DNA from 2 places in the Mesorhizobium sp. C120A genome. Region 2 is predicted to be linked to the other one. Evidence: predicted binding sites of a transcription regulator. Region 2 holds the regulator's gene; the other holds the start of a gene.

Region 1 (12,336 bases), 3.2 Mb from region 2:
CCGCCAGCCTGGTCGGCGCCCGCCACATGACGGGCCTGGACAACGCCATGGTGTCCGACATTGGCGGCACCACCACCGATGTCGCCGTGCTCGACGGCGGCCGTCCTCGGCTCGATCCCGAAGGCGCCACTGTCGGCGGCTTCCGCACCATGGTCGAGGCGGTCGCCATGCGCACCTTCGGCCTCGGCGGCGATTCCGAAGTGGCACTGGAAGATGGCGCGCTCAACCCGAAAATCCTGCTCGGGCCGCGCCGCCTGGTGCCGCTGGCGCTGGCCGGCATGATGCATGGTGCTTCAGTGACATCGGAGCTCGAGCGCCAGCTCAGGGCGCCCAACCCCGGCCGCATGGACGGCCGCTTTGCGTTGCGCACCGGCGTGCCGGACAGGCTCGCCGCCGGCCTGACCGCGCCCGAGGCGAAACTGTATGAACTGATTGGTGCCGTGCCGCTCGCCATCGACAGGCTGCTCACCTCGAACGCCCAGAACGCCACGCTGAACCGGCTGGTCTCGCGCGGTCTTGTGCATATCTCGGGCTTCACCCCTCGGACGCCGCCCATGTGCTCGGCAAGCAGGCCAACTGGGACCCGCTTGCGGCCCGGCTCGGCGCCGAACTGTTTGCCCGCAAGCGTGATGGGCGAGGCCAGTACATCGCGCCGTCTCCGGAGGTGATTTCCGAACGCGTGCTGCTGACGCTCACGCGCTGGTCGGCCGAATACATTCTGGAGACAGCCTTTGCCGAGGATGGGCTGGATGGCGCCGCCACCGTCGCGCACGCGCTGGTGCAGCGCGCCGTCGATTCCCATCCCGGCATCGCAAGGCTCAGCGTCGCGCTCGATCGTCCGGTCATTGGCCTCGGCGCCTCGGCGCCGCTGCACTATGCCGGCTTGGCCGAGCTGGTCGGTAATGAGTGCGTGGTGCCGGAGGATACCGACGTCGCCAACGCGCTCGGCGCCGTCGTCGGCCAGGTCCGCGTCTCGGCCGAAGCCCGCGTCAGCCAGCCCAAGGAAGGTTTGTTCCGGGTCGCGTCGGGGCAAACGGTGCGCGACTTCACCGACGAGGCCAAGGCGATCGCGGCAGCGGAGGCTGATGTGCGGGCGATCGTAGCCGCGCGCGCGAAGGATGCCGGCACGGATAATGCCGAGATCGACGTTTCGACCGAGTTCAAGGTGTCTACGGTTGAGGCCCAACGGATGTTTATCGAAGCGCATGTGGTGGCGGTTGCATCGGGTCGGCCGAGGATCGCGGTTTAGGGTAATCTCCCCCACGAGGGGGAGATCAGCAGCTTCAAAATCCCCGGCTTCACCCTAAGCTGAATTGACCCTTCGCCCCTGACATGCCAAAGGCCGCAAAGCCTTCATCTGGAGAAGCCCTGATGACCGATCGCGTCGAGATCGCCGGATTGCGGATTGCCCGCGAACTGCATGACTTTGTCGGCGAAGCGCTGCCGGGTACCGGTATTGCCGCGGACGTTTTCTGGAACGGCTTTTCGGCCATCGTGCATGATCTGGCGCCGAAGAACCGAGCGCTGTTGGCCAAACGCGACGCCATGCAGGAACAGATCGACGCCTGGCACCGCGCCAATGGCGCGCCCATCGATATGGAGGCCTACAAAAGCTTCTTGCGTGAGATCGGCTATCTCGTGCCCGAAGGGCCGGCCTTCTCCGTGACGACCGACAATGTCGACCCCGAGATCGCCAGCGTTGCCGGGCCGCAGCTGGTGGTGCCGGTGATGAATGCGCGTTATGCGATCAACGCCGCCAATGCTCGCTGGGGCTCGCTCTACGATGCGCTCTACGGAACCGACGCCATTGCCGAGACCGGTGGCGCCGAGAAGGGCAAAAGCTTCAACCCCGTGCGCGGCGCCAAGGTGGTTGCCTGGGCGAAGAGTTTTCTGGACGAGTCCGTGCCGCTCACCTCGGGCAAATGGGCCGGCGTGAACGGGCTGACGGTTTCGGGTGGCACCTTGCGGCTCGGCGCTGGCGCCGGCGGCACCACGCTGGCCAACCCGAAACAATTTGCCGGCTATCGCGGCGACGGTGCCAACCCGGAAGCCATCCTGCTGGTCCAGAACGGCCTGCACATCGAGATCCTCATCGACCGCACCAACCAGATCGGCCGCACCGACCCGGCCGGCATTGCCGACGTGATCCTGGAATCGGCGCTGACCACCATCCAGGACTGCGAGGATTCGGTCGCGGCGGTGGATGCCGAGGACAAGGTCATCGTCTACCGCAACTGGCTCGGCCTGATGAAGGGCGATCTGGCGGAGGAAATCAGCAAGGGCGGCAAAACCTTCACGCGCAAGCTCAATCCGGACCGCGCCTGGACCGCGCCCAGTGGTGGCGCGCTGAGCTTGCCTGGCCGCTCGCTGATGCTGGTGCGAAACGTCGGTCACCTCATGACCAATCCGGCCATCCTCGACCGCGATGGCAACGAGGTGCCGGAAGGCATCTTGGATGCGGCGATGACGGCGCTGATCGCGCTGCACGATGTCGGCGCCAACGGGCGTCGGATGAATTCCCGCGCGGGCTCAATGTATGTGGTGAAGCCGAAGATGCATGGGCCGGAGGAAGTCGCCTTCGCAGTCGAGATTTTCGACCGCGTCGAAGCGCTGCTCGGTATGGCGGCAAACACCATCAAGATGGGCATCATGGACGAGGAGCGGCGCACCACCGTCAACCTCAAGGAGGCGATCCGCGCCGCCAAGGAACGCGTCGTGTTCATCAACACCGGCTTCCTCGACCGCACCGGCGACGAGATCCACACCTCGATGGAAGCCGGGCCGATGATCCGCAAGTTCGACATGAAGCAGGCCGCCTGGATCTCCGCCTATGAGGCGTGGAATGTCGACACCGGGCTGGAATGCGGTCTGGCCGGCCACGCCCAGATCGGCAAGGGCATGTGGGCGATGCCGGATCTGATGGCGGCGATGCTGGAACAGAAGATCGCGCATCCCAAGGCCGGCGCCAACACCGCCTGGGTGCCGTCGCCGACGGCGGCGACGTTGCACGCCACGCACTATCACAAGGTCGATGTCCATGCCGTCCAGGCGGCGCTCAAGAGCCGGCCGAAGGCGAAGCTCGATGATATATTGTCGGTGCCGGTGGCGGTGCGGCCGAACTGGACCCCCGACGAGATCCAGCGCGAGCTCGACAACAATGCGCAAGGCATTCTCGGCTATGTCGTGCGCTGGATCGACCAGGGCGTCGGCTGCTCGAAAGTGCCCGACATCAACGATGTCGGCCTGATGGAAGACCGCGCCACGCTGCGCATCTCCTCGCAGCACATCGCCAACTGGCTGCACCACAAGGTTTGCTCCGAAATTCAGGTGATGGATTCGCTGCGGCGCATGGCAGCGATCGTCGACCTCCAAAATGTCGGCGACCCGCTCTACCGCCCGATGGCCACCGATTTCGACAATTCCATCGCCTTCCACGCCGCCTGCGACCTGGTGTTTAGAGGCCGCGAACAGCCGAATGGCTATACGGAACCGGTGCTGCACGCACGGCGGCTGGAGCTGAAGGCGAAAGAGCGGGCGAATTAGCGCCTGCGTTTCCCTCCCCCTTGAGGGGAGGGTGGCCCGAAGGGCCGGGTGGGGTCCTGCGTGAAGTGCAGCGACTCCCTTCGGACGACACTACAAGCAATGTCATTGCAGAGGCCCTTTCTCGGCTCGGCTCCAAAAAGATCGACCATTCTTCGGCGACCCCCACCCTGCCGCTTCGGGGCCACCTTCCCCTCAAGGAGGAGCGTTACGCCGCCTGCGCTACCCGCTCCGACATCATGCGGTAGGAAATCGCCTCGGCCAGGTGAATTCGGCCGACGGTTTCGCTGGCGTCGAGGTCAGCCAGTGTGCGCGCCACTTTGAGCACGCGGTGATAGGCGCGCGCAGAAAAGCCGAGTTTCTCGCTGGCGTCTTTCAGCAGCGACAGGCCTGCTGCGTCCGGCGCGGCGATGTCCTCGATAACAGAAGGCGAGCAATGGGCGTTGGTGGTGGCGCTGGTTACGCCCAGCCGCTCGAAACGTTCGCGCTGGATGGTGCGGGCGCGCGCCACGCGCTGGGCGACGGCTGCACTTTTCTCCGCTCGGTCGGGCCGGATCAGGTCGGCGGCCGAGACCGCCGGTACCTCGATCCTGAGGTCGATGCGGTCGAGCAACGGGCCTGAGATGCGCGCCTGGTAATCGGTGCGGCAGCGTTCGCCGCGCAGGCAGCGATAGCCGGGCTCGCCGGCCATGCCGCAACGGCACGGGTTCATCGCCGCCACCAGCTGGATGCGCGCTGGATAGGTGACGCGGTGGTTGGCGCGCGCGATCATGCAGTCGCCGGTCTCCAGCGGTTGGCGCAGCGCATCCAAGGTCTGCGGCGTGAATTCGGGAAACTCGTCGAGGAACAGGACGCCGTTATGGGCAAGCGATACTTCGCCCGGCCGCGCCCTGATGCCGCCGCCGACCATTGCCGCCATCGAAGCCGAATGGTGCGGGGCGCGGAACGGCCGCCGGTCGGTGAGCTTGCCTTCGCCGAGCTCGCCGGCCACCGAGGCGATCATCGAGACTTCAAGAAGTTCCTTGGGCGCCAGTGGCGGCAGAATTGAAGGCAGCCTCTGCGCCAGCATCGATTTTCCCGAGCCGGGAGGCCCTACCATCAAGAGATTGTGGCCGCCGGCCGCCGCCACTTCCAGCGCCCGCTTGGCGCTTTCCTGGCCCTTGATGTCTGAGAGGTCGGGCAGGTCGCGCGCCGAGACATGAATGCCGGGCTCGGGTCGCGACAGCACCTGCGTGCCGCGAAAATGATTGGCGATGGCAATCAGGCTGCGCGGCGCCAATATGTCGAAATCCTTTCCCGCCCAGGCCGCTTCCGGCCCGCAGCCGAACGGGCAAATCAGGCCTTTGCCCTCGGCATTGGCGCCGATCGCCGCCGGCAGGGCGCCTGCAACCGCGGCAATGGTTCCGTCGAGCGACAATTCGCCGAGCACGACATAGGAGGCCAGCATGTCGCCCGGAATGGCGCCGAGTGCTGCCATCAGGCCGAGCGCGATCGGCAGGTCGTAATGGCTGCCTTCCTTGGGCAGATCGGCTGGAGCGAGGTTGACCGTCACCTTCTTCGACGGCATCGACAGGCCGGATGCATGGAGCGCCGCCTGCACGCGTTCGCGGCTTTCGGCCACCGCCTTGTCGGCCAGGCCGACGATCTGCATGCCGACCTTGCCCGGCGCGATCATCACCTGGACATCGACCGGCACGGCCTCGATGCCCTGGAAAGCAACCGTGCGAACCCGCGCCACCATTTGCCCTGCCCCCGGAAACCGGCTTCGCCTCGACCTTGTGGTTCAGGCCGCGAGCGACGTCACGACAAGACAACCATAGATTTCAGGCCAAGGCAAGAACATTACAGGAACAGGCAGCCGTGCTGGTTGCAGCCGCGTTGTGCCCGGTAGAGGGCGACAGAGTTCCTCCGGCAATCCGAGGCTGTTGCCGTCTAAGCGGTGATGAAGGCATCGACCGAACCTGAAAGCGATCGATCGATCGCGACCTGCGGTGGAAGCCACTCCATGACAGGATATCTGAAAGGCCAAGGCAGGGCGATCCGGCGCGAAGAGCCGCTCTCCAGAAAAATCTCGTTTACAAGGTCTATGAACCGCCCGCGGTCTCGTTCGATTCGTTTCAAAGTTTGCGAACGAATGTAATCCCGGGGAATTCGTCGCTCCTTCAGCGCTAAGACAGCCTCCGCGATGGATCGAGGATCGGGTGGAACTGTGAGCGAATAGTCGTCATCCAGATAAAGGTCTCGGCCGCCATGGTTCGGCGTCGTGACCACTGGAAGGCCCGCGAGAAGATATTCCGTGCTGGCGAACATTGGTCCTTCCAGGTGAGAGAGACAGATTCCCACGGCTGCACGATTTAGATGCGTGTTCACCTGAGCCGGTGCCAATCGGACCGGCTTGCCGGTGCCGTCAAACTCGTTGATAAAGACGTGATGCGGCGCGAGCTCCCTATGCCGATTTATTCGCGCTCTTTCCGACTCCGTCGTGGAGGATCCGCTTGAATCTCGATAGAAGACAAATGCGCAACGCTGGATGCCAAGCGACAAGTCATGGCGCTTCCACGGAGCCAGCTGCGCATTGTAGATTGCATCAAATTCTACAGGGACGTCATCGAGAGGCCTGAATATGTGTTCGGAGGTTGTTGACGTCTTGTTGTGCAGGACGGCGGCCTCGCCGGACTGGTTCAACAGATCAGCCTCTGCCTGAGTGTTGGATAGGAAGATTAGCGAGTGACGGGGGTTCTTGAGTCTATGCAGAACGGCATAGGTCCGGATGGTTTTGACGCTAGCACTGTTTTCGATGGACCAGGTTGGCGAGATGAGAAACCAGGCGCGGTGGCTGCGTGGACGGAAAGGCATATGACTTGCTAATCCGAGCGGCGTACCGGACATTCCCGAATAGGATATGAACGGATCGTCCGACAGCAAACTGGCCTGAAGAGCAGGTTGCGACTTCGCGGAAGGGTGCCCTTTTCTGAGGTTGTGGCCATGACGCAGCATGGCTCTGACAATCTCGAATTTGGTAGGAGGGCGATACCCGTGCTGTAGGGTCAACATGCGGCAATTGCGATCTTGAGTGCGGAGAAAAACTCGCTTCGATAGAGAGAAATTTGGCAAAGAAACACCGCCATTTGATCGACGGAATATCTCAGGCGATCAAATCTGGTGTACGGAGAAGCGCCTCTTGAAAGAAAACATCGTCCCAAGCGGAGCTGGTTCTCACATCGCGCTACCAACCGTATCCGTTTGCGTAGGCTGTTTCAATCAAGAGGCATTCATCGACACTGCGATCCGATCCGTAGCGGCGCAGACATACACTGCGTTCGAATGCGTGGTGGTCGATGATTTTTCGACCGACGGTTCCCGCCGAAGGATTGAAGAGTGTCTGTCCCAGCTTGGCGACAGTCGTTTCCGCTTTCTGCCCCGACTGCAAAATGGCGGGCAGTTGACAGCAATGATGACCGGGCTTGACGCGACAGCCGGGCCCCTGATCTCCTTTCTTGACGGTGACGATGCTTGGCATCCTGACTTCATAGAATGCCATGTGAGAGCGCATCTCAGCCAAACCCGTATCGCGGCAATGTCGAGCTCCGATGAGGTGGTGATAGATACGGCCGGCAACCTGCTTGCGGGCGGTCATCCCGTATTCCACCTGAACGACCCGCGATCGATGCCGAAAATGAGCGGCTACCTGCATGTCGACACCGAAGCTGACCCGACATTATTATTTATTGATCGGGGTACCGTGGGTTGGTTTTGGTCAACCACATCGGGGATGATGTTTCGTCGAGCTCCGCTTGAAATCATGCGTCCATCCGATCCGGACGAAATAAAGATATGTGCCGATGGTTATATGGCTCGTGCCGCCCATATGATCGGCGGAACCGTGAGGATTGGGCGGGCTCTTGGCAGTTATCGGCTTCACGGCGGCAATGGCTGGGCGGACGGGCGCATCCTGGGTACCGGAGTTGGCCTCGGCAGGATGTCGCCTGATACTGAAATAGCGATACGGCGGGCACTGGCCAATCGTTGGTGCGAAGTGGCGCCGGGACTGGCGCATTTAATCTCCCGCCACTCAATGCGCAGGACCTTGGTCGACCTGATCGGACTGTCTGCGGCTTTTGCATTGCTGGAAAAGAACTCCGATGCGGGTTTTCTGCTGAAAGACTGGGCAACACCACAGCGAAAATTGCAGACCAGACTTATCGGTCTCCTTCCTCGGAAACTGAGGCCTCGGCGCTTCCGGGACATAGTTTGATCTGATGAGCCGCTTGCTCGGCAGTCTTACCCGATAAAGAGCATCTTTCGATGCTTCTCTGGACCCACCAAAGTCCTCCGTAGCAACGCACACTACGCGGTCGAATTCCGCCGCTTTTCCTCCACCGCGTCCCAGAACAGGCTGGCGATATCGGCGCCGCCAAAACGCTGCACTTCGCGCACGCCGGTTGGCGAGGTCACGTTGATCTCGGTCATGTAGTCGCCGATCACGTCGATGCCGACCAGGATGAAGCCGCGTTCTTTCAGCGATGGGCCGATGCGGGCGCAGATTTCGCGTTCGCGTTCCGTCAGCTCGGTCTTTTCGGCGCGGCCGCCGACATGCATGTTGGAGCGAGAATCGTGGTCGGCCGGCACGCGGTTGATGGCGCCGACCGCCTCGCCGTCGATCAGGATGATTCGCTTGTCGCCCTTGCGCACATCCTTCAGATAGCGCTGGACGATATACGGCTCGCGTGACAGCTGGGCGAACATTTCGAGCAGTGAGGCGAGGTTGCGATCGTCTTCCTTGAGATGGAAGATGCCGGCGCCGCCATTGCCATAGAGCGGCTTGACGATGATGTCGCCGAATTCCTTGCGGAAGGCCGCGACCTCCTGGGGATCCTTGGTGATCAGCGTTTCGGGCATCAGATCGGGGAATTCGGTGACGAAGATCTTTTCCGGGCTGTTGCGCACCCAGGCCGGGTCGTTGACGACCAATGTCTTCGGGTGAATGCGCTCCAGAATATGCGTGGTGGTGATGTAATTCATGTCGAAGGGCGGATCCTGGCGCAGCAGGATCACATCCATCTCCGACAGGTCGGTGCGCACCTTGTCGCCCAGCGTATAATGATTGCCCTTCTCGTCGCGGAGCTTCATCTCTTCGATGCGGGCAAACACCTTGCCGCCCAGCATCGACAGCCGGTCGGGCGTGTAGTGGAACAATTGGTGGCCGCGCCGCTGCGCCTCCAGCGACAGCGCAAAGGACGTGTCGCCGGCGATCGAGACGGTGGAGACATGGTCCATCTGGACGGCGATCTTCAGGGTCATCTTCTGGTCTCCAGCGGGTCGAGCAAGTCCAGGAAAAGTGCGTAGTGGTTTTCCGTCCGGAATTGCGGCAAGGCAAGTCGCCGATATACGGAACTTGGCGGCTTCTGCCAATCGCGCTTGCTTGGCCCAGACCTTTACCGGTCGAAGACCAGCCGGGAGTAACCGAGGAAGGACAGCGCCATGGCGACCGGCGAGGCGACGGCAAGTGCCGCCAGCGGCGGCATTGCCGGCAGCGCGAACAGGATGGCGCAGTAGACGAGATAGTTGACAATGCTGGTGGCGATGCCGACGCCGCCATAGCGCGCGCCCTCCTGCGCCACGCCGCGGCTCGACGGCGAAAAGGTCAGGTGCCGGTTGATCTGCCAGGTGACGCACAGCGCAAAGCCGATCGACAGGACACGGGCGACGAAGGGACCGAGCGGCGTCACCGCCAAGAACAGCCAGAGCGCCGCGGCATCGGCGACGAAACCAACGCCGCCGGCCAGGACGAAGCGGGCGAGCCGGCTCACGGCCTCAGGCGGCCCGGGGCGTCTTGCCCGGTTCGGCCTTCGCTGTTTCGCTCGTGCGTTCGCGCCGTTCGACCCGGCCCGACGGGACGGAGAGATAGAAAATGCGCTTCTGCTCGGCGCGTCCGCGCGATACCGAATCGAGGATCAGTCCGGTCACCATCGCAAGCATCGACAAGAGCAGCAGGCCGACCGACAGCACCCAGGTCGGCATGCGCGGCACGAGGCCGGTCTGGGCGAATTCGATCAGCACCGGCGTCATCAGGGTAAGGCTCGATGCCAGGAAGAAAATCGCGAAGGCGCCGAAGAAGCGCAGCGGCTGCGTCTCCTTCATCAGCATGGCGAACATCCACAGGATCCTGGCGCCGTCGCGATAGGTCGACAGCTTCGACGACGATCCCTCAGGCCGGCGGCCATAATCGAGCGCGATCTCGCTCACCGGCAGTTTGAGCTGCGAGGCATGCACCGACATTTCGGTCTCGATCTCGAAGCCGCCGGAAACCGCGGGAAAGCTCTTGACGAAACGCCTCGAGAAGACGCGGTAGCCGGAGAAGATGTCGGTGAAGTCGGCGCCGAACAGCCGCTTGTAGAGGCTATTGAAGATGCGGTTGCCGAAGGCATGGCCGGAACGGCCGGCATCGTCGGTGACGCCGCGCCTGGTGCCTACCACCATGTCGCAGCGCTCGGTCTGCAGGATGTTGATCAGCAGCGAGGCATCTTCCGGCGCATAGGTGCCGTCGCCATCGGCCATCAGATAGATGTCCGCATCGATGTCGGCGAACATGCGCCGCACGACATTGCCCTTGCCCTGGCGCGGCTCGCGGACGACGATGGCGCCCGCTGCGCGCGCCTTGAGCGCGGTCAAATCCCTGGAATTGTTGTCATAGACATAGATCTCGGCCGACGGCAGCGTCTCGCGAAAGCGCCGCACCACCTCGGCGATGGTCAGTTCCTCATTGTAGCAAGGCAGGAGCACGGCAATGGCCGGCTCATGGCGGACTTCGTGCGGCATTTCCGTCTCCCGACGCCCGGCGGAGCCTCCGGCCGCGCTCATATGCGGCCTCGCTCAGGCGACTTTACTATTTATTGAAGCTGTTAAGGCTAGGTTTAAGGCCGCAGTCTTTCCGACCAAGGTCATGATGATGAACGCAGCCAAGGCGGGTGCTTCCTCCTGGAAGTCCGATATGACGCTGGCGCTGCTTGCCATGCTGGTGGTGCTGGCTGTCAATGCCGCCACGGGCTTTCGCGAATTGAGCAATGCCGGCGGCGACAATGACAGCCTGCTGCGGCTGGTCGAGGTTCGCGACATGCTGGCCGGCCAGGGCTGGTTCGACCTGCATCAGTACAGGATGGGGCCGGAAGGCGGTTTCGTCATGCACTGGTCGCGGCTGGTCGACGCACCGCTCGCCGCCATCATCCTCGCCGCCTCGGCGCTGACCGGCAGCATGGCCATGGCCGAAGCGATCGCGCAGGTGCTGTGGCCGGCGCTGCTGTTTTGCCTGGCGGTGTTCTTCCTCGCCCGTGCGGCGCGCAGCTTCGCCGGCGTCGGCGCGGTGCTGCCGGCGGTCGTTATCGGCGCGGCGGCGCTGCATTTCATCGGCATTTTCTTGCCGGGTGCGCTCGATCATCACAATGTCCAGCTGACGCTGACCATGGCCAGCCTCAGCCTGCTGCTCGAGGCGCCGGCGCGTCGCTGGGCGGCGCTGATTTCCGGGCTGTGTGCGGCCCTGACGCTGGCCGTCGGCATGGAAACCGCGCCCTATGTCGCCACCATCGGCGCCTGCATCGCTTTGCTGTTCGTCGTCGATCCCGGCGGCGAACGCCGGATCGCCAGGGATTTCGGTCTCGGCTTTGCCGGCGTTTCAGCCCTGGTCTTCGTCAGCACCATCCCGCCATCGGCCTGGGGCCAGGCGCAGTGCGATGCCTTCTCGGCCGTACAATTCGTCGTCGCGGCAATCGCCGGACTGGGCCTTGCCGCCGTGACGTCGCTCAAGGTGTCCAACGGCACGGCCGGACGCCGCCTGATTTCGCTCGGCCTGCTCGCGCTTGTGCTGGGCGCCGTTGTCGCGGCGCTGTTTCCGCAATGCCTTGCGGCTCCCTACGCAACTCTCGATCCGCGCCTCAAGGAATTGTGGCTCGATCACATCGACGAGGCGCAGTCGCTGTTCAGTATTGCCGCCAGCGAGCCGGCCTCGCTGGCGGCGCGCTATGTCACGCCGCTGGTGGCGATCGCGCTGATGGCGCTTCGCCTGCGCGGACCATGGCGCCGCCAGGACAGCCTCGTCGGCGCCTTGCTGGTCGGCGCCTTCATCGTCAGCGCCTGGCAGGTCCGCGGCTCGACATTCTCGATCGCCTTTGCCGTCATCCCGCTGTCGGCCTGGATCGCAAGCTGGCGCGAACGGGCGAGGATCAGCCCTGCGCGCAGCGTATCGCTGCGCATGGCGGCGGTCTGGGTGGTGTCGGTGAATGCCGTCTGGGCCGGCGCTGCCGCCGCGACGTCGAGCGTGTTCGAGGCCAGCAAGGTCTCGGTCGAGGCACAGGACACCGACAGCGATCCGTCCTGCGAGCGCAAGGCCTCCTTCGCGGCGTTGGCCCGGCTGCCGGACACCACGGTGCTTGCCATTTCCAATCTCGGCTCGCCCATCCTGGCCTATTCCGGGCACCGCGTCTTTGCCGGCCCCTATCATCGCAACATCGCCGGCGACCTGCTTGCGCTCGATGCCTTCCTCGGATCGGCGGACCAGGCGAGGACGATCGCGGCGGCTCACCACGTCGGCCTGATGGCGCTCTGCCGCGGCAGCGCCGAAAGCAAGATGCTTGCCGCCAAGGCGCCGCAAGGCTTCCTGGCCGGGCTGATGCAGGGAAGCGTCCCCGATTGGCTCGAACCGGTGGCCGAAACGCGCGGAACCCCGGTCGAACTCTACCGCGTCCGCTAAAGCATCATTCGCCAGCGAAAAATCGATTTCGCGATACGCTTCCTAAACGCTTT
Region 2 (12,336 bases):
TCGCCGCCTATCTCGTCATTTCAGGCGTCGTGGTTGCCGCCGAGCGCAGCTTCATCATGCTGGCGGTCATGCTTGTCGCCGTGCTGTTTGATCGCGCCGCACTCACCATGCGCAATCTGGCGATCTCCGCCATTGCCGTCATCCTGGTGTCGCCGCACGAGGTGGTCGGTCCCAGCTTCCAGATGTCGTTTGCTGCCACCGCCGCCCTTGTCGGCGCCTATGCCGGCTGGGCCGATTACCGCGCCGACAAGGTGAGAACGCCGCCGGCAAAGCGCTCCTTCGTCGGCTTCCTGTCGCGAAAATTCGCGCTGGCCATGGGCGGCCTCGCCATGACCTCGATCATCGCCGGCAGTGCAACCTTGCTGTTCGCCATCTGGCATTTTCAGCGTGTGTCGCCGCTCAGCCTGATCGCCAATCTGGCCGTGATGCCGATTGTTTCGTTGATCGTCATGCCTTTTGCCGTGCTCAGCGCACTGGCGATGCCGTTCGGCGCCGACGGGCCGTTCCTCTATGTGATGGGCAAGGGTCTGATGGCGATGATCGCTATATCGGCCTGGATTTCCGAGCGCTCGCCGGTCGACGCCGTCGGGCTGATCTCCATCCGCTCGGTGCTGTTGGTGGCGGTCGCCCTCGTCATCGCCACCATGGCCACCACCTGGCTCAGGTTGGCGGCCGTGCCTTTCGCGCTGGCCGGCCTGTTGACGGTGCCGCAGGTGCTTACGCCCGACGTGCTCATATCCGAGGATGCGCATCTGGTGGCCATGCCGATCGGTGGCGGCGAACTCGCCCTCAACCGCGAACGCTCCAACGAATTCACCACGGACAATTGGAAACGGGCGCTGCGGGCCAAAACCATTATCCCACCTGAGATTTTCGAGGCAACAGATACGCGGTTCGATCTCGATCCGCTCGATCTGCCGCCCGGCTCGCCCTTCTATTGCACCGGCGATCTCTGTATCGCCCGGCACCCTTCCGGAGCCATTGTAGCGCTTGCGAAAGACCGCAAGACGGCGCGGCCGGCCTGTGCCTTCGCGAGCCTGATCGTCATCGATGACGCCACCGCCTACAATCCGTGCCGCGACCCGCTGGTGCTGGTCGTGACGAAGAAACAGCTGGCCCGCGACGGCAGCGCCGCCGTCTTCTTCGATCCGCAATCGGCAGCTGCAGCGCCAACCATCCGCTTCGCCGTCGACAAGCCGTATCGCCCCTGGCACGAGCAACGCCGCTTCTCCCGCGAAGCGCGCGGCCTGCCGCCTTACAACCAGCGTGAAAAGTACAAACCCAAGCCGGCTCAGTAGCGCCGGATCAATCCGACAAGCTTGCCCTGCACCTTCACCCTGTCCGGTCCAAAAATGCGGGTCTCGTAGGCCGGGTTGGCGGCTTCCAGGGCGATCGAGGCGCCCTTGCGGCGGAAGCGTTTCAGGGTCGCTTCCTCATCGTCGACCAACGCCACCACGATCTCGCCGGGGCTGGCTGTGTCGGCATTGCGGATGATGACCGTGTCGCCATCGAAAATGCCGGCCTCGATCATCGAATCGCCCTTGACCTCGAGCGCGTAGTGTTCGCCGCCCATGATCATATCGGGCGGCACCGAGATCGAATGGGTCTGATGCTGGATGGCGTCGATCGGCACGCCGGCGGCGATGCGTCCCATAACCGGGATTGAAATCGCGGAAACGGCATCGTCATTGCCGGCCGACATCGAACGCGACGGCGAGCCCGGCTTGATCTGGCGGCCGAGACCGCCTTGGCCCAACGCGCCTTGTCCTTGGCCGCCTTGCCCTTGGCCGGTTTGACCAAGACTGCCCTGAATGACGCTCGGCGAAAACTTCCTCGCCGCATTGAGGCCTGGTGCGATCGAGTCGGGCAGCCGCAGCACTTCCAGCGCGCGCGCCCGGTTCGGCAGCCGGCGAATGAAACCGCGCTCCTCAAGCGCCGTGATCAGGCGGTGGATGCCGGACTTGGAGGCGAGGTCGAGCGCTTCCTTCATCTCGTCGAAGGACGGCGGGATTCCGCTCTCCTTCAGGCGTTCATGGATGAACATCAGAAGCTCATGTTGTTTGCGCGTCAGCATCGCGGCCCCCAAGGGTTCTGAAACCAGAATCAGAAAAAACAAACCCAGAACAAACCCTATCTGTTCCAGTTGTGTTCCGCAACCTTTTAAAGTTTAATGAATGTGTTGACGTTTTGTTCAGCGTAACGTTCGGCGCTGCGAGCGCCGCTCGTAGTCGTTGGCCGGCAACGGGGTGAAACGAAGACAAAGTGCCCTGCGTCGTCGGCTACGATCGCCGCTTCCTTTTCGGACGGGGCTGCGCAGCATCCGCGCCGGGTTCACTCTGGGCATAGACCTGCAGCGTGTAGCCGATGTGAGCGGTCATCAGAGTTTTCGCACGTTCGACGTCGCGATCGAGGGCCGCTTCCATCAGGGCGGTATGGTGTTCGATCGCCACGGCGTCGCGCAGGGCCGCCACGGCCTTCCGGTGGCCATCCGTGCGGCCGGCGGCGGCGCGCAGCGTCGGGGCCAGACCCAGAAAGCGGTGATGGCGATGCAATTGGTCGGAAATCGTCGCATTGAAGCGCAGCAGCCAGCTGGATGTCGCGGCACTGAGCAGCGCCGCATGGAAGGCATCGTGTTTTTCGTACCACGCGTCGACCGCATCATCCGATGGATCGTCGAGAACAGACCCGCACCGTGAGAGACGATAGTGGGCGGCAACGACCGCGTCTTCCCACTCACGGTCGCCCTCCTCGATCGATTCCACCAGCAGGGGCAGTTCGACCACCAGCCGCGCACGCGCCAAATCCTCGAGCTCCGCCCGAGAGACGGGAGCGACCGCAAACCCGCGGTTGCTGATGGCGGTCACAAGCCGTTCCGCCTCCAGCCGCGACAGCGCCTCGCGCAACGGCGTCCAGCCGATGCCGTAGGTGTTGCGCAGCGTGCTCAGCTTCAACGGCGCGGCAGGCGCCAGCCGGGTCGCAAGAATATCGCGCCTGAGCAGGCGATAGGCCGCTTCCGTCTTCGAGGTCTGCTCGTCATCCAGCATCGTGATCCATCAGACATAAACGCTCGGCGGATCATTATATATCAAAGCCTTTCAATGGGTGAATTATATATAATGTTTGACAGTTCAAGGGCGACCACTCAAGATCGCCGGCATGTTTGGGCGGCAGGCTCCGCCGCGCGCGTTTGTCCATGGAGGGGCGCCGGATCATGAGCACGACACCCGATCTCGCTACAATCGAAGCAATGGATGCCGCCGATCCGCTGCGCTCCATGCGCGGACGCTTTGTCTTGCCGCAAGGCGTGATTTATCTCGACGGCAATTCCCTGGGCGCCGCGTCAGCGGTCGTCTTCAGCGAACTGCAGCAGGCCGCCACGCAGGAATGGGCGCACGATCTCATTCGCGCCTGGAACACCGCCGGCTGGTTCAACATGCCGGTGGAACTCGGAGATCAGCTCGGGCGACTGATCGGCGCGGCTGATGGGCAGACGGTGGTCTGCGACACAACCTCGATCAACATCTACAAGCTGCTGCACGCAGCGCTCGGCATGCGGCCGGATCGGTCGGTCATCGTTGCCGAGGGCGACAGTTTCCCGACCGACCTCTACATGGCCGAAGGCGTCGCCTCGACCCGGCCGGGAACGCGGCTGCGGCTGGAGGGCGTCGACGCGGCCGCAATCGAGGAGCTGATCGACGACAGCGTTGCCGTCATCCTGGTCAACCACGTCAACTACAAATCCGGCCAGTTGCGCGACATGGCGGCGCTGACGCGCAAGGCACATGACGCCGGCGCGCTGATCATCTGGGATCTCTGCCACACGGCCGGCGCCTTGCCGGTCGAACTTGACCGTGCCAATGCCGATTTCGCCGTCGGCTGCACCTACAAATACCTCAATGGCGGCCCGGGCTCGCCAGCCTTCATCTACGCGGCCGAGCGCCACCATGACGATGCCCACCAGCCGCTCAGCGGCTGGTGGGGCCATGCGCGGCCCTTTGCCTTCGAGCAGGGCTTTGCCGTCGGCAGCGGCATTCGCCGCTTCCTGTGCGGAACGCAGCCGGTGCTGTCGATGCGGGCGCTCAAGGGCGCGCTCGATATCTGGAACGACGTCGATATGGCGGCGGTGCGCAGAAAAAGCATCGCGCTGACCGACCTGTTTATCCAGCTCGTCGAAGCCAGATGCGGCGCCTACGGGCTTGAACTGGAAAGTCCTCGCGACGGCAGCCAGCGCGGCAGCCAGGTGTCGTTCCTCCATCCGCATGGCTATCAGGTGATGCGCGCGCTGATCGAGCGCGGCGTGATCGGCGATTTCCGGGCGCCGTCGACCATCCGTTTCGGCTTCACGCCGCTCTATGTCGGATATGGCGATGTCTGGCAGGCGGTCGAAGTCCTGGAGGATATTCTGCGCACCGGCGCCTGGCAGGACGCCCGCTTCGCGGTGAAGACCGCGGTCACCTGAGGAACTAGAGCAATTTCAGGAAAAGTGTGAAGCGGTTTTCCGTCCGCAATTGCGTCAAATCAAAGAGCTAGAGCATTTCGCCGTTTACGTTAAACGGTGAAATGCTCTAGAGCCGGGTGCGGACCGTCCAGAGCTCCGGAAACAGCACAACCTCCAGCATCTTCTTCAGATAGGAGGCGCCTGAGGTGCCGCCCGTGCCGCGCTTCAAGCCGATGATGCGCTCGACCGTGGTGACGTGGTTGAAGCGCCAGCGGCGGAAGTAATCCTCGAAGTCGACCAGCTTCTCGGCCAGTTCGTAGAGCATCCAGTAGCGCTGCGGGTCGCGGTAGACGGTTTGCCAGGCAGCCAGCACGTCTTCGTTCTCGACGCGCGTCTCGCGCCAGTCCGTGCGCCCGGCATCGGCGCCGATGTCGAAGCCATTGCGCGCCAAAAGCAGAAGCGCCTCGTCGTACAGCGACGGCGTGGCCAGGATCGCTTCCAGCCTGTCCGTAAGATCGGGCCGGTGCTTGTGCGGCCCGAGCATGGCTAGGTTGCGGTTGCCGGCCATGAACTCGATAGCGCGGTACTGCCACGACTGGAAGCCCGAGGATTGGCCGAGCGCGTCGCGAAACTCGGTGTATTCGCTTGGCGTCATCGTGCGCAGCACGTCCCAGGCATTGTTGAGCTGCTCGAAGATGCGCGCGACGCGAGACAGCATCTTGAAGCTCGGTTCGAGGCGGTCGGCGCGGATAGAGCGGATCGCGGCGCCGATCTCGTGCAAAGCGAGCTTCATCCACAATTCCGATGTCTGATGCTGGATGATGAACAGCATCTCGTCATGGGCCGAAGACAGCGGCGCCTGCGCATCGAGCACCTTGTCCAGCTGCAGATAGTCGCTGTAGGACATCCGCTCCTTGAACGACATCTGCGCGCCATCGGACGCCGGATCGTGCGGCTTAATCAATTGCTCTTCTCCGCGCGCAACCGGAAGCGCTGGATCTTGCCGGTCTGGGTTTTGGGCAAGGCGTCGATGAACTTCACCGAACGCGGATATTTGTAGGGCGCGATCGTTGCCTTGACGTGGTCCTGCAGGCGTTTGACGGTCAATGCGTCCGGCGAAACACCTTGCACAAGCACGATATGCGCCTCGACGATCTGGCCGCGTTCACCGTCCTCGGCGCCGGTCACCGCGCATTCGGCGACGTCGGGATGCGAGAGCAGCGCCGCTTCGACCTCGGGGCCGGCGATGTTGTAGCCGGCGCTGACGATCATGTCGTCGGAACGCGCGGCGAAGTGGAAGAAGCCATCCTCGTCCTGCGTGAACGTATCGCCGGTGAGATTCCAGCCATCGCGGACATAGTCCTTTTGCCTGGCATCGGCCATGTAGCGGCAGCCGGTCGGGCCGCGCACCGCCAGCCGGCCAGTAGAGCCGCGCGGCAGCTCCCGCATCTCGTCATCGACGATGCGTGCCTGATAGCCGCCGACGGGTTTGCCGGTGGAGGCCGGCTTCATGTCGTCGAAGCGGTTGGAGATGAAGATATGCAGCATCTCGGTGGCGCCGATCCCATCGAGAATCGGCTTGCCGGTCTTCTCAGTCCATTCCTCGAAGACAGGCGCCGGCAGCGTCTCGCCCGCCGAAACCGCGACGCGCAGCGAGGACAGGTCAGCGCCTTGATCCATGGCCTTGAGCATGGCCCGATAGGCGGTTGGAGCGGTGAAGGAAATGGTCGCTTTGTAGGTCTCGATGATGTGGATCATGTTGGGTGGCGTCGCCTGTTCCAGCAGCGTCGCCGCGGCGCCGAAACGCAGCGGGAAGATGGCGAGCCCGCCAAGACCGAAGGTAAAGGCAAGGGGCGGGGAGCCGACGAAGATGTCGTCGGGCGTCACCTCCAGGATTTCGCGGGCATAGGCGTCGGCGATGATCAGCAGGTCGCGGTGGAAATGCATCGTCGCCTTCGGCACGCCGGTGGTGCCGGAGGTGAAGCCGAGCAGGGCGACATCGTCGCGGCCGGTGTTGACGGCAGTGAAGGTGACCGGCTTGTCGAGGGCGGCGCGGTCGAGTTCCGCGTCATGGTTGGCCGTGCCGTCGAAGCCAATGACCTGCTTGAGATACGCACTGCCCTTGGCGCAGGCGGTCATCTCGTCCATCAGCCTTGTATCGCAAAGCGCAACCGTGATTTCCGCCTTGTCGACGATCTTGGCGAGTTCGCCGGCGCGCAGCATCGGCATGGTGTTGACGACCACCGCGCCAACCTTGGTGGCGGCCAGCCAGCAGGCGACCATGGCCGGATTGTTGGCCGAGCGGATCAGCACCCGGTTGCCCGGCTTGACGCCATAATTCTCGACCAGGGCATGGGCGAGCCTGTTGGTCCAGTCGGACAGTTCCTTGTAGGTGCGGCGGCGGCCATTGCCGATCAGCGCGGTGTGGTCGCCGAACCCTTTTTCGACCAGCCTGTCGGTCAATTCGACGGCGGCATTTATGTGGTCGGGATAGTCGAAGCCGTCGAGCAAAAACTCCGGCCATTGCTCCGGCGGCGGCAGGTTGTCGCGCGTGAATGTGTCGATATGCGCTGATGGCCCAAGCATTTTCGGCTGCCCCTGTCTGCCTCGCGCCCATGGCTGAACAAGGCGCAGGATCGCACCAGTCGAAATTTGTTTCAAGCCTAAAATGTTTTTAGGTCGCAGGATTGACGCCGCCCTGTTCGGCGGCCATTCCTGTCGACTGAACTGAAGCCATCCGGGAGGGATGCAGATGCTCCAACATCGTGTTGCCGATTGGGACAATGCCTACGCCAACGGCGACAACATTGCCGGCAGCAATCGCTGGCCGGCCGCGTGGGACACACCGGCACAGGCTTTTCGCGACACAATGTCGGCGTCCGGTCGGGCCAAGCTCGACATCGCCTATGGCGACAGCCCGCGCAACAGGCTCGATCTGTTCCTTCCCGATGTCATGCCCAAAGGGCTCGTCGTCTTCATCCATGGCGGTTACTGGAAGGCGTTCGACAACAAGCCATGGTCGCATCTGGCCAACGGCGCGGTTGCCAATGGCTTTGCCGTGGCAATGCCGACTTACACGCTTTGTCCCGACATACGCATTTCCGGCATCGTCAGGGAAATCGCGGCGGCGATCGGCAAGGCGGCGACGATGGTCGGCGGGCCGGTGATCCTGACCGGGCATTCCGCCGGCGGCCATCTCGCCTCCAGGATGGTGACGACAACGACGCCTCTGGCCGCCGATGTGGCCGGCCGCATACGCAATGTCGTCTCGATCTCCGGGGTTCATGATCTGCGGCCGATCATGCGGACGGGGATGAACGCGACACTGGCCATCGATGAAGCGGAAGCACTGGCCGAAAGCCCGGTTCTGCTGCGCCCCATGCAGGGCGCGCGCATCACCTGCTGGGCCGGCGGCGGCGAGCGGGCGGAGTTCCTGCGCCAGAATGCGCTGCTTGCCAACATCTGGATCGGCCTCGGCGCCACGACCAGCACAGTGGTCGAGCCGGACCGGCATCATTTCAGCATCGTCGACGGGCTTGCCGATCCGACACATCCGCTGACGCGGACATTGCTGGCGGAGTAACAACCAGTCTTATCTCTTGGAATTAACGGCTTGGATCCGCGACCTTCAGCGCAACATCAGAACGCTGCAAGCGGCGCCTGCTTCTGCCGCCGGAGCGAAGGGCTCGCGCACGATCAGGCCGTTGGCGTCGGCCAGCATTCTCAGCATCGAGGAATCCTGGATGCCGAACGGCGTCGCCACCAATGCGCCGGCTTCTTCCCGGACCACGGCGCGCACATAGTCTTGCCTTAGATCATTGGCCGGCATCGCGGCGCCAAGCTGAGCCTGGCGGATGTCCTGCCGGTGGGGACGGCCGCCGAGCTGCGCCAACAGCGGCTTCAGGAACAATTGCGAGCAGACCAGGCTCGCCACCGGATTGCCGGGCAGGCCGATGCACCTGATATCGCCCAGCCGCCCGAACATCAGCGGCTTGCCCGGGCGCATGGCGAGCTTCCAGAAGTCGAGGTTCATGCCTTCGCCGGTCAGCACGTCATGGACGAGATCATGGTCGCCGACCGAGGCGCCGCCGAGCGTGACGATGACGTCGGCTTTCGCATCGACCGCCTTTTTCACCAGCGCCGCGATCGCTTCCTTGCGATCGGCCGCTATACCGAGATCGAGCGCGCGAGCGCCGACCGACTGCGCCACAGCAGCGACGCCATAGGCGTTGGACGAGATGATCTGGTCGGGGCCAGGTTCGCTGCCCGGTGGCAGCAATTCGTCGCCGGTGGCGATTATGGCGACCAGCGGCCGTTGCACCACGTTCAGCCGGGAATGATTGGCCGACGCCGCCAGCGACAATGCAGCCGGATCGAGCACGCGGCCTTTTTCCAGCAGCACGTCGCCTTGCGCAAAATCCAGTCCAAGGCGGCGGATATTGCGGTTCTTCGCCGTCGGTTCGGTGACCTCGATCCGGCTACCGCCGAGATCGCGGACATTTTCCTGGATGACGATGGTGTCTGCGCCTTCAGGCAGCGGCGCGCCGGTGAAGACGCGCACGGCCTCGGATTTACCAACTGTGCCGTCAAAGCGGCGCCCTGCGGGCGCCATGCCGATCACCGAAAGCCGCGCCGGAGCGGACGCCACATCCTGCGCCCGTGCGGCATAGCCGTCCATGGCAGATGCATTGAAAGGCGGCTGGGTACGCAGCGCCACGACCGGCTCCACCAGCACCCGGCCGGCCGCATCCGCCAGCGCGACGCTTTCACCGGGCAACGCCACAGCGCCGTCGAGGAGGCGTTGAAGCGCCTCGGCGACCGGAACCAGCACCATTTACGAACCCGCCTTGTAGTCGCCGGACTTGCCGCCGGTCTTTTCCACCAGCTTTATACCGGAAATCACCATGGCGCGGTCGACCGCCTTGGCCATGTCGTAAATGGTCAGGCACGCGACAGATGCCGCGGTCAGCGCCTCCATCTCGACCCCGGTCTTGCCGGTGACGCGGGCAAGCGCGGTGACCCTGAGGCCGGGCAGCGTGGTGTCCGGTTCGATGTCGACCGACACCTTGGTCAAAAGCAGCGGATGGCAGAGCGGAATCAGCTCATGCGTCTTCTTGGCCGCCATGATGCCGGCAATGCGCGCGGTACCCAGCACATCGCCCTTCTTGGCGTCGCCGTCGAGGATCATCTTCAGGGTTTCGGCCCGCATCGAGACAAAGCCCTCGGCGACCGCCGTGCGCGTCGTCTCCGCCTTGTCGCCGACATCGACCATGTTGGCCTCGCCCTTGGCGCCGAGATGGGTGAGGGCGGCTGCCATCCTCAGATGGCCTCTGCCTTCGCCTTGCCTGTCAAAAGCAGCCGCGTTGCCGCAGCGACATCCTCTTGCCGCATCAGGCTCTCGCCGACGAGGAAGGTGCTGATGCCGGTCTTTTGCATCCTGAAGCAATCGTCGTGGGTGAAAATGCCGCTCTCGCTGACCAGCAATCGGCCGCCCGGCACCATCGACGCCAGCCGTTCCGAGGTCTCGAGGCTGGTCTCGAATGTTCTCAGATTGCGGTTGTTGATGCCGATCAGCTGCGACGAGAGTTTTACCGCGCGCTGCGTCTCGGCCTCGTCATGCACCTCGATCAGCGCGTCCATGCCGAGTTCGAACGCGGTCGCTTCCAATTCGCTCGCCAAGGCATCATCGACGCTGGCCATGATGATCAGGATGGCATCGGCGCCCCATGCGCGAGCCTCGTAGACCTGGTAAGGGTCGAACAGGAAATCCTTGCGCAGCGCGGGCAGGGACACTGCCTTGCGTGCATTGGTGAGAAATTCCGGCGCGCCCTGGAAGGATGGCGCATCGGTCAGCACCGAAAGACAGGCGGCACCGCCTTTCTCATAGGCCTGCGCCAGTGCGGGCGGGTCGAAATCGGCACGGATCAAGCCTTTGGAAGGGCTTGCCTTTTTGATCTCGGCGATCAGGCCGAAGCTGCCCGATCTGCGCTTCGCCTCAAGCGCCCTCAGAAAGCCACGCGGTGCGTCGGCATCCTTGGCTCGCGCCTTGATCTCGGCCAACGGTATCCGCGCCTTCGCCGCCGCGATCTCGTCGCGTTTGTAGGCCTCGATCTTGCGCAGAATGTCAGCCACGGCTCATCCGTTCGAAATCTCGACCAGCCTGTCGAGCACGCCCAGCGCCCGGCCGCTGTCGATGGCCTGTGTGGCCGCGGCCATGCCGTCGGCAAGCGTCGTCGCCTTGCCGGCTACCACCATGCCGGCGCCGGCATTCATCAGCACCGTATCGCGATAGGCGCCGGCAGCACCGCCCAGCATGTCGCGCAACGCCTTGGCATTGTAGGCGGCATCGCCGCCGCGCAGCTCGTCCTTGCTGTGGCGCTGCAGGCCGACCGCTTCCGGGGTGAGCGTGAAATGACGGATCTCGCCACCGGCCAGTTCCGCAACCACAGTCTCGCCGGTGGTAGTGATCTCGTCATAGCCGTCGCCATGGACGACCCAGGCATGCTCGGTGCCCAGCGCCTTCAATGTCTCGGCCACCGGCACGATCCATTCCGGCAGGAACACGCCGACCACCTGCCTGCTGACGCCGGCCGGATTGGACAGCGGTCCGAGCAGGTTGAAGATGGTGCGCGTGCCGAGCTCGACGCGGGTCGGGCCGACATGCTTCATCGCCGGGTGGTGCGCAGGTGCGAACATGAAGCCGACGCCGGCATCCTGGATGCAGCGGCCGATTACCTCTGGTGGGATATCGATCTTGACGCCGAGCGCGACCAGCACATCGGCAGCGCCCGTCAGCGACGACAGGCCCCGATTGCCGTGCTTGGCGACCGGCACGCCGCAGCCAGCAATGACGAAGGCCGAAGCGGTCGAGATGTTGACTGAATGCGAATTGTCGCCGCCGGTGCCGACGATGTCGATTGCGCCCTCAGGAGCTTCGACGCGCAGCATCTTGGCACGCATGGTGGCGACGGCCCCGGAAATCTCGCTCACCGTCTCGCCGCGCACACGCAAGGCCATCAGGAAGCCGCCGATCTGGCCCGGCGTCGCGTCGCCAGACATGATGATGTCGAAAGCTTCGCGCGCTTCCTCGAAGGTAAGCCCGGTTCCCGTGGCGACCTTGGCGATATGGGTCTTCAGGGCGCTCATTCGGCCAAGACGTTCATTGGGCTAGGGCCATTCATTGGGCGAGGGCTTGGGCAACGGCGGCCTGGTCGACGCTGACGGCGTACTGCGTCTGCAACTGCGCCACCAACTGGTCGAGCAGATCGTCGGACATGCCTTGCGTGAAGGATTTTTGCGCATCGTCGGGTACCGAGCTGGCGTCGGCTCCGGCCGGCTCGAACACTTCGGCGACCTTGAACAGGATCTGGCCGTCGCCGGTGGGCGAGGGGATCAGCCCGGTGCCGCCTTCGCCGACGCCGAACATCGCAGCAGCACCCTCCTTGCCGAAATCGACATCGTCGGCCTCGCGCTTCACGCCGCGCTTGGTCTGCTTTTCAAGCTTCAGTTCGCCGGCGATGACGTCGAGTGTGGTGCCAGCCTTGAGGCGCTTGTCGAGTTCGTCTGCTTTCGCGGTCAGCCGCTTGGTCGTTTCCTCTGTCGTCCAGTCCGCCACCACGCGCTGGCGGACTTCGTCCAGCGTGCGGTCGCGAGCCGGCGTGATCGATGTCAGTTCATAGAACACGAAGCCGTTGTTAGGGGTGGTCAGGGCTTGATTCTCGGTGTTGGGCTCGGCCTGGAACACCGCCTTGATGAGGTCCGGCGATGCCGGCAGGTCCTTGATGATGGTGCCGTCCGGCTTGAGGCCGGTGCGGTCTATGGCCTCGACGGTAACGTCCTTGAGCTTGAGTTTGGCGGCGGCTTCGGCCAGCGTGCTGCCGGCGGCGCGGGTGTCTTCG

The links. Region 2 encodes LexA, which represses DNA repair genes until DNA is damaged. Its sites were predicted from a motif close to TGTTCNNNNTGTGTTCNG; they were not measured.
Region 1: NL532_RS03145 (YifB family Mg chelatase-like AAA ATPase) is a predicted target of LexA. The motif match lies at 5,376-5,393, and genes of this name have one in related genera.

The regions. Positions count from the first base shown of each region.
Region 1 covers NZ_CP100476.1:637,748-650,083, reverse strand. Annotated here, with positions in the region: partial or broken gene NL532_RS03155 (hydantoinase/oxoprolinase N-terminal domain-containing protein) at 1-1,249, shown strand, start outside; gene NL532_RS03150 (malate synthase G) at 1,372-3,543, shown strand; gene NL532_RS03145 (YifB family Mg chelatase-like AAA ATPase) at 3,749-5,281, opposite strand; gene NL532_RS03140 (glycosyltransferase) at 5,473-6,537, opposite strand; gene NL532_RS03135 (glycosyltransferase family 2 protein) at 6,722-7,795, shown strand; gene gshB (glutathione synthase) at 7,888-8,841, opposite strand; gene NL532_RS03125 (GtrA family protein) at 8,976-9,350, opposite strand; gene NL532_RS03120 (glycosyltransferase) at 9,355-10,359, opposite strand; gene NL532_RS03115 (hypothetical protein) at 10,490-12,283, shown strand.
Region 2 covers NZ_CP100476.1:3,874,806-3,887,141, reverse strand. Annotated here, with positions in the region: gene NL532_RS18835 (ComEC/Rec2 family competence protein) at 1-1,298, shown strand, start outside; gene lexA (transcriptional repressor LexA) at 1,292-2,074, opposite strand; gene NL532_RS18825 (GntR family transcriptional regulator) at 2,280-3,044, opposite strand; gene kynU (kynureninase) at 3,212-4,459, shown strand; gene kynA (tryptophan 2,3-dioxygenase) at 4,566-5,402, opposite strand; gene NL532_RS18810 (AMP-binding protein) at 5,399-7,024, opposite strand; gene NL532_RS18805 (hormone-sensitive lipase) at 7,185-8,021, shown strand; gene NL532_RS18800 (molybdopterin molybdotransferase MoeA) at 8,067-9,272, opposite strand; gene moaC (cyclic pyranopterin monophosphate synthase MoaC) at 9,273-9,755, opposite strand; gene trpC (indole-3-glycerol phosphate synthase TrpC) at 9,758-10,570, opposite strand; gene trpD (anthranilate phosphoribosyltransferase) at 10,574-11,584, opposite strand; gene NL532_RS18780 (peptidylprolyl isomerase) at 11,616-12,336, opposite strand, start outside.